2 linked regions of the Siphonobacter curvatus genome follow. Each later gene encodes a partner of the first gene's protein in a complex. Links are inferred from orthologs where the notes say so. Each region holds a gene or a part of one and is shown on either strand. Other genes may lie near its edges.

The links. The genes of interacting proteins can lie anywhere in the genome.
Region 2: the proteins of dnaN (region 1) and dinB are in contact, whole or in part, in a solved structure (PDB 1OK7), measured with the Escherichia coli proteins. The link is inferred for Siphonobacter curvatus from one-to-one orthologs.

The regions. Positions count from the first base shown.
Region 1 is NZ_PTRA01000001.1:163,081-167,989, reverse strand. What follows is about bases 564-3,362. They hold dnaN (DNA polymerase III subunit beta), read right to left. Parts: upstream 2,626-3,362; coding sequence 1,501-2,625; downstream 564-1,500. Other genes in these bases: treF (alpha,alpha-trehalase TreF), read left to right, coding at 2,936-3,362; C5O19_RS00635 (thioredoxin family protein), read right to left, coding at 937-1,368. Also shown: rplC (50S ribosomal protein L3), read right to left, coding at 1-263; more of treF, read left to right, coding at 3,363-4,558. UniProt on the Escherichia coli protein: Confers DNA tethering and processivity to DNA polymerases and other proteins. Acts as a clamp, forming a ring around DNA (a reaction catalyzed by the clamp-loading complex) which diffuses in an ATP-independent manner freely and bidirectionally along dsDNA.
Region 2 is NZ_PTRA01000001.1:2,898,956-2,903,065, reverse strand. Bases 1,335-4,110 are described here. They hold dinB (DNA polymerase IV), read right to left. Parts: upstream 3,373-4,110; coding sequence 2,296-3,372; downstream 1,335-2,295. Other genes in these bases: pafA (alkaline phosphatase PafA), read left to right, coding at 4,001-4,110; arfB (alternative ribosome rescue aminoacyl-tRNA hydrolase ArfB), read left to right, coding at 3,559-3,963; C5O19_RS12190 (efflux RND transporter permease subunit), read left to right, coding at 1,335-2,196. Also shown: more of C5O19_RS12190, read left to right, coding at 1-1,334. UniProt on the Escherichia coli protein: Poorly processive, error-prone DNA polymerase involved in translesion repair and untargeted mutagenesis. Copies undamaged DNA at stalled replication forks, which arise in vivo from mismatched or misaligned primer ends.

The DNA of each region.
Region 1 (4,909 bases):
GATTGTTCAAAAGTTTTGAACTCTACTAACTTCCGCTTGGGAGTTGTACCGGCCTTTTTGAAGTGACCAGCCAGCGGCTTGGAAGTGTTTTTCTCTTTTTTCTCGCCGAAACCTAACTGAACAGCTTGGTAGCCATCCGTTTCGACGGTCTTTACTTGCGTCACGACGCAGGGACCGGCTTCAATCAGCGTACAAGCTACGGCGGTGCCGTCAGCGTTGTAGAGGCTGGTCATGCCAATTTTCTTCCCAATAATACCAGACATCTTCTTGATTTTTAATTGGTTATCAGCTCTCCCACCTGGGGGCCTCAGAAAACGGACTGCAAAAGTAGTGCTTTTTCTGCTGTTTACCGTATCAAGACAGAAATTCCCTGAAAAATTTTGAAAACCAGTAACGTACCGAGAAGGAAAGCGGAGAGGAGACTTGCGGGGCGTACCAGATGGGCTAAAAAAAAGCCTGTACGCATCCAAAATCCCGAGATACGGGAAGAAGCATCCTGTCAGCTTACTACTCAACTCCATTGCACCTGGGCATTCAAGTACTGGAGTCAGTAACAGTTCTGACGTTCAAAACCGGGTAAAACCGAAATTGACGTGGCAACCGAACAAATAAACTCAGTGGTCTGATAATCAGAGGTTCATACAGTTCTGCCAACCATATTGAACAGCGACCTTTTGTTCGATCTTTAAACAGAGTTGCAAAATAAGCGGTTTTCTATTTGATAAACAAGTGTTTAGGAAAAGTTTTTGTAAATTTTTCTTGACACTGTAAGAGTCTGCCTTAGCTGGTTTACAATGGGCTAGTAGCTGTTGCCGTGAAGCATCGATTATCAGGTTCTAATCTGCGTGATAACTCGCTTCTTAAATTGTATTTTTTCCATAAAAAAGAGTCGGCAAGTTTCCTTACCGACTCCTCTACCTATGTACTAGTAGTTTATTACTGCTCAATGGCTTCGTTTGCAAAGGCAATCAATTGCTCGGGCGTTTTGGCTCCTGCTTCTTTTAGTACCACTTCTCCCTCGTAATCAATGAAAAACAGCGTTGGAAAACCTTCTACGGGATAGCGATCAATCAGCTTCAATCCCTCTCCCGCTTCCATATCCAGTTTCACGTTGATAAACTTGCTGTTATACAAATCCCCTACCAGTTTGTTCGGAAACGATTTGGTTTGCATCCACTTGCAGGGACCACACCAGGTTGTATAGGCATCGAGGAAAATCATTTTGTTTTCAGCTTTGGCTTTCGCTAAGGCCTGTTTCCACGTACCGTGAAAAAACTGGATTCCCTCTTTTTTAGGCTCATCCGAAGCATTGGTCTGAAAGGTCAGTCCAGTCAGTAGCAGGACTACTACGAGTCGAAGTGTTTTCATCGTGTTAAACAAGAAGGGATTTATCAGAATCAATAACGTGAAGTTCGTTGTGAAAAGTCTTTTATCCAACGAATTAACAAATAAAAAGAGCCTTCTTTCGAAAGGCTCTTTTTATTTCATCTTTAAAAATCTTTAGGCATACGTATTAAGCATGACCGGCATCACCAGCATCAAAATGTCTTCGTTTTCGTCCTGATCGTTGGGGACCAGGATACCCGCCCGGTTGGGAGCAGACAAACGTAACTGCAATTGATTGGAACTGAGGTTATTCAGCATTTCGATCAGGAATTTCGCGTTGAAACCAATCTCCAGATCATCACCACTATAGTCACAAACCAAACGCTCGGATGCCTCATTGGAGTAATCCAGATCCTCCGCTGAAATCACGAGTTCGTCCTGCGAAATTCGCAGTCGAATCTGATGAGTCGTTTTATTGGCGTAGATAGAAATCCGACGCAGCGAACTCAGCAATTCGAGTCGATTAATCGTTAAGATATTCGGATTGTTGACGGGAATCGCGTTTTCATAATCCGGGAAACGCTCGTCGATCAATCGGCAAATCATCTTGATGTTACCGAAGGTAAAGAACGCGTTCGACTGGCTAAAATCCGCCTTTACGGTTGTGTCATCCGAAGGCAGGGAAGATTTTAGCAGGTTCAGTGCTTTCCGGGGAATGATCATGGTACTGGTATTGGCCGAACGCAGATCCTGCCGACGATACCGTACCAGCCGGTGTCCGTCCGTGGCGACGAAGGTCGCATTGCTTTCCCCCAGTTGAAGATACATCCCTGTCATGTTGGGCCGTAAATCATCGGTACTGGCTGCGAAGCTCGTATTCGCGATGGCTTTACCCAACACTTCTGCCGCTACCTCAATCGATAAGGTTTTGTTAACTGCCGGAACTTTCGGGAAGTCAATTGGATTCTCACCGGAAAGTTTGTACCGACCGTTCTCGGAGACGATTTCAGTACCGAACGTTTCGGCATCAATTTTGAAGGTAATGGGTTGTTCGGGTAAACCCCGCAACGTATCGAGGAGCAATTTAGCCGGTACAGCGATGGAACCTTTATCTGAAGATTCGACCTCTATTTCGGTAATCATAACCGTCTGCAAATCAGAGGCCGTTACCGTTAGTAGACTCCCTTCGAGTTGGAACAGGAAGTTTTCCAGAATCGGAACAATCGGATTGGACGCTACGACTCCGTTGATAGCCGCCAGTTGTTTCAACAATGCCGAAGACGAGACGATAAATTTCATTGACTATCAGAAGTTTAAACGAGTTTAAACAATGTATTTTTCGGATACCCGAAAATATAATTTAGAGGGCGAAAGTACAACATTTTATCACAAGGTGTAAGATTTATTTACCAAGAGCTAAAACTTTACGTACGTTTCTACTTCAGCTAACTATACTTCTTTTAGATATGAATCTTAGCTCTAGCTTCGTTACATACATAAATAGGTGATATTTGCCCACTTTTAGGGGCACTGTAGAGCTTTCTCTACTTTTATTGCCCTGATACTCAGAAACGTTTCTAAAAACCCTTAAGCATTATTATTTAGCTCTATGCCCTTTATACTTCGTTCATGTGTTCTATCTATTCTAGCAATTCCCTTGTTACTACTTGCCTGTACACCGGCCGAACTTCAGACTCCCCCGAGTCCTGATGTAGAATTTGGACAACTCTTTGTAGATGTCCAGATGAAGGAGCTATTCCCGGACTCCAAGACCTTTGCCGACGCGGAGCCACTCATTCCTGCCAAGCAGATTTTAAGGGCTTATGAAGAACAGAAAGATAAAGAAGGGTTCGACTTAAGGGCATTTGTTAACGAGTATTTCCGCTTCCCGGATGCTCCTAATAATCACTTTGTTTCGGATACGTCTTTGTCGCCTGAGGCTCATATCAACGCCTTGTGGCCGATCCTGACTCGGAAGCCTACGGGTGAAGTGAAGGGCTCTCTGCTGGCATTACCCCGTAGCTATGTCGTACCCGGGGGTCGTTTCGGAGAGATTTACTACTGGGATAGCTACTTCACGATGCTAGGGTTACAGGAAGCAGGTGAAGATTCTCTCATTGAAGGGATGGTTTCTAACTTCGCTCACCTCATTCGGTATCAGGGGCATGTTCCTAACGGCAACCGGAGTTACTACCTGAGTCGCTCGCAGCCACCGTACTTTTCGTTGATGGTTCGATTGCTGGCCGAAACCCGCAATAATGATCAGATCATCGCTCAGTACTTGCCCGAGTTACTGAAAGAATACTATTTCTGGATGGGGGCTACCAACGAGGATGACATGAAAAAGACGGGTGATCTTAAACCGGGTGAAGCATACCGACGCGTGGTTCGTCTACCGGGTAACTATCAGTTAAATCGGTATTACGATGATAGTGATACGCCTCGTCCGGAAGCCTATAAGGAAGACGTAGCCATCGCCCAACACACCGGCCGCAAAGCCGAAGAAGTATACCGCGACATTCGGGCGGGTGCTGAATCAGGCTGGGACTTTACCGCTCGCTGGTTCCGGGACGGCAAGACGATGGGAACGATTCATACGACGGATATTATTCCGGTGGATTTGAACTGTCTGTTGTACGAACTGGAAATGACGTTGGCAGAAGGTTATACACTGATCAATGATCAGGCTCATAGCCAAAGCTTCAAAAACCTGGCTGAAAAGCGTAAGAAGGCTATTCAGCAGTTTTGCTGGAATAAGGAAGACGGATTTTACCACGATTACGATTTCAAAGAAGCCAAACAAACACCCATTGCCTCCCTGGCAGCAGTGTATCCCCTATTCTTTAATATTGCTACGGAAGATCAGGCAAGATTAGTAGCAAAGCGATTAAAAGATGATTTCCTGAAACCGGGTGGGCTTACTACTACCTTGGTTCAAACCGGACAGCAATGGGATGCTCCCAATGGCTGGGCTCCTCTGCACTGGATGGCTATTCAGGGCTTGCGGAATTATAAAGAAATGGACTTAGCCCAAGAAATCCGGGATATCTGGGTGGAAGAAAACGTTCGGGTTTACAAAGCCACGGGCCGTATGGTAGAAAAATATAATGTGTACGACACTTCCTTGCTCGGCGGCGGCGGTGAATATCCGCTGCAAGATGGCTTTGGCTGGACGAATGGCGTACTTCTAAAGCTACTGGCAGAAGAGAAGAAGACTGAACATAAGCAGTAAAAAAAGCGAGGGCCGTATCTGATTTTACAGATACGGCCCTTTTTTTAATTCGTCAGGTGATGAAAGATTTCCCAATTCATTTGCGGTTTTAGATCGGGTTCCGTTTGTAGTACGGTCAATACTTCATTGAAAAATGCGTGATGATTGGCCCGATTCGAGAACATTATCAGCAAGACGTCTTTTTCAGGAATACGGATAACTACATTACTGAAACCGCTGGTTGTGCCGCTGTGGAATAACTCGATGGGAGATGTTCTTCGAATAAACCAGCCTAAACCGTATCCTGAACCGGGTAACTCCGGAAACGTAAAAGCTATCGTCTGCAATTTTTTGATTAAGTCTAAGGGCTTG
Region 2 (4,110 bases), 2.7 Mb from region 1 along the record:
GTACATTTTACGATTGCCTATGACAGCAGCACGTTTACGTTGGAGTCCGTGGAGGCCGTTACGCACGATTTGATTCTGGCCGTTGTGCTGGTGGCGGTCGTGATGCTACTCTTCCTGCATAGTATCCGGAACGCCATTATTGTCATGATTTCTGTACCGGCTTCGCTGGTTTCGGCCTTCCTTTTTATGTACGTCATGGGCTATTCGCTCAACCTGATGACCCTGCTGGCCCTTTCGCTGGTAATCGGTATTCTGGTCGATGACTCGATTGTAGTACTGGAAAACATTCAGCGGCACCTGGAGATGGGTAAAAATCGCTGGCAGGCGACGCTCGATGGGGTGAAGGAAATTGGCTTTGCGGCCGTAGCTCTGACGCTGGTGATTGTGGTGGTATTCGTGCCCATTACCATGGTTAGCTCCATCATTGCCGACCTGTTACGCCAGTTCTCGTTGACGGTAGCGTTTTCGACGATGGTCAGTTTGCTGGTCAGTTTTACGCTGACGCCGTACCTGACGTCCCGAATTGCCCGGCTGGAACACCTGAATCCGAAGAATCCTTTCCACGCTTTTCTGTTGTGGTTTGAACGCGGACTGACGGGTTTATCCAACTGGTACCAGCGTACGCTCGTTTGGGTGATTGGTCACAAAATCGCCTTTACCGGAATCCTGATCGCCATTTTCGTGGCAACGGGCTGGGTGATGGGTCTGGGTATTATCGGACAGGAATTCGTGGCTCAGGGCGATCAGGGCAAGTTTCTGCTGACGATGAAACTGGATAAAAGTGCTTCCCTGCAGCAAAACAACCTGACGGCCCGTAGCATTGAAGATTACCTGCGGAAGAAACCGGAAGTAGAAACCATTTTCGCTAACGTGGCGGGTGCCAGTACGGGCATGTCGAGTACGGGTCAGGGCGAAACCAACCGGACGGAGTTAACCATTGAGCTGGCTCCGGCGGAAGAGCGACCGAACCAGTTGCCGACGGAAAAGTACATGATTGAAACGCGTAAGGAGCTGTCGGAGCGTTTCCCGGGTATTGAATTTACCTCTTCCGTAATCGGGATGGTCAACTCCGGAGGTTCACCGATTGAAATGATTCTGAGCGGGGATAACCTCGACGAGTTAATGAAAACCGCAGGGCAGGTAGCCGATCGCCTGAAGAAGACGCCGGGTGCCAACGATGTGAAGGTTTCAGTAGAAGCCGGAAATCCCGAAGTACAAGTGAACATCGACCGGGAGAAGATGGCAAAACTGGGCCTGAACATTCAGACCGTAGGTGGCTTGCTGCAAAACGCCTTTGCTGGTAACGATGATTCGAAATACCGCGAGGGTAGCGAAGATTACGACATTCGGATTATGCTAGATGCCTTTGACCGGAAAGATCCCGAAGCGGTGAAGAACATTACGTTCTTCAGCCCGATCGCGAATCGTCCGGTACGGCTGGCCGAGTTTGCCGACGTGCGTCTGGGTAGCGGGCCTTCGTTGCTCGAACGTAAAAATCGCCGTACCTCCGTTACGATTACGGGGAATACGCTTGGCGTAGGATCCGGTACGCTGATCAACACAATCAATGAAGATCTAACGAAAAATCCGCTTCCGGCTAACGTAACGCTGAGTTGGGGTGGGGACGCCAAGAGTCAGAGTGAAGGATTCGGCTCGTTGGGACTCGCCATGGTGGCCGCTCTGATGCTGGTGTACTTCATCATGGTCTTGCTGTACGACAGCTTTATTTATCCGCTGGTCGTATTGTTCTCCATCCCCGTGGCCATCATTGGAGCGATGATTGCTCTGGCTCTGTCGTCCTCCAACATGAGCATCTTCGCGATGCTGGGTATGTTGATGTTGATGGGTCTGGTTATGAAAAACGCCATTTTGATTGTGGACTTTGCCAACCAGCTCAAAGCTCAGGGCATGCATTACAAGGAGGCCATCATTCACGCCGGAGAAGAACGTCTGCGACCCATTCTGATGACCACCATCGCCATGGTAATCGGGATGTTACCCATCGCACTGGCGGCCGGGGCTGGTTCGGAGTGGAAAAACTCCTTGGCCTGGGTGTTGATTGGTGGATTAACCAGTTCGATGATTTTGACCATATTCCTGGTACCCATGATTTATTACCTAGTCGATCGGGTTCGGGAAAAGTGGGGGAGTAAGCAAAAGAAAAAAGTAGAAGAATTAGAGTCAGTACCTGTTTAAGCCGTGAAAATAAGGGTGTCTTTCGAAAGGAGGGCACCCTTTTATTTGGGTAAGAGCGGGTTAAAAAGAGTGAACCGAATTTCAACCCGACCCAAGTCTTCAAAAATGAAACGTCAGCTGCCGCCCATCCCATTCATCTGCCCGCTCCAGGTTCGACAGCGTGACTCCCATAAGCCGAATCCCCATGCGGAGGGGGAAAATCCCCTCGAACAGCTCCCGTACCATGCGTTCGTAAAACGCCTGTTCGGTAATGGGTTGCAGGCTGGTTCGACTGCGAGTAATCTGTTCAAAATCACCGAACTTCACTTTCAGCGTTACCGTTTTGCCGTACGCCTGAGCCCGCTCGGCTCGTCGCCACACTTCCTCCGTAATGGGCCAGAGTTCATTCAGCAATAATTCCACGTCTTCCAGATCCGTCGAAAAGGTTTCTTCCGCTCCGATGGACTTCCGAATCCGATCGGGGTTGACCAGCCGATCATCCTGTCCCCGGGCAATCTGGTAATACCAACGACCCACTTTTCCAAAATGTTTCACCAGTACCTCCAGCGGCTGAGCTTTCAGATCGGCTCCGGTAAAAATGCCCATCTTGTGCATTTTATCGGCAGTAACCTTACCAATCCCGTGAAAATCCTTGACGTGTAAGCCCGCCACAAACGCTTCTGCCTGTTTGGGTTTAATGATGAAAAGACCATCCGGCTTGTTATAGTCGGAGGCGATTTTGGCCAGAAATTTGTTAAAGGATACCCCCGCTGAAGCCGTCAGTCCGGTTTCTTCCCGAATCTGGTTTTTGATCTCCTGAGCAATTTGCGTAGCCGTTTCGATCCCTTTCAGGTTTTCGGTAACGTCGAGGTAGGCTTCATCCAGCGAAAGCGGTTCAATCATAGGCGTATAGCGGGCGAAAATTTCGCGAATTTGAACCGAAACCGCCTTGTACACATCAAATCGCGGCCGGACAAAAAGAAGGTGCGGACACTTCCGCAACGCCGTTACCGAGGCCATTGCCGAGCGAACGCCGTACTTACGGGCTTCGTAACTAGCTGCCGCCACCACACCCCGTTCACGGCTACCCCCCACCGCCAGCGGTTTCCCCCGCAGCTCCGGATTATCCCGCTGTTCGACGCTGGCGTAGAAAGCGTCCATGTCAATATGTATGATTTTCCTAAATGTTGCCAAAATTCAGTGTGTACCTTTGGGTCTAGGGTTTTGTGTTTGGAGTTTTGGGTGGTTTACCACTGCGATTCGATTTTAACACAGCGTATATCCTTAACACAGTGATTGCTTCCTTTGTGGAATGTTGTGTAGCTATATCGATAGGGTCCAAAGGAATCAACAACGCTAAACCCAGAACGCTAAACGCAAACCATGTTACCCGATCTATACCCTGAACTCCAATTTCAGACCAGTCGTTCCTCCGGACCGGGTGGACAGAATGTAAATAAGGTTGAAAGCAAAGTGGAAGTTCGTCTCAATATTCAAACTTCCCAAATTCTAACGGATGAGCAAAAACAGAAGTTATTCCAACGTCTGGCCTCTCAGCTCAGTACCCAGGGTGAACTCATTATAACGGCTCAACAGTCGCGTAGTCAGCTTACGAATAAAGAACAGGCCGTCAAGAAGTTATACGCGGTTTTGGAAAAAGCTTTTCGCGAACCTCGCGTACGCAAAGCCACTAAACCCACCAAAGCCTCCACGCAGGAAAGGCTCCAGTCCAAACGGCTGGCTTCGGAGCGGAAAGCGTCACGTAGTCGCAAAAACTGGGAAGAGTAAACGCCTTATTATTAATTTTGTTACAAACGATTTCCACATGCATTCTTTCAAACTTAGTTTTCTATTGCTGCTAAGTCCTCTGTTGTTAGTGGCACAAACCAAGAAAAGCGTACAGCGAACCATGCCTGACCGTCCCAAGCTGGTGGT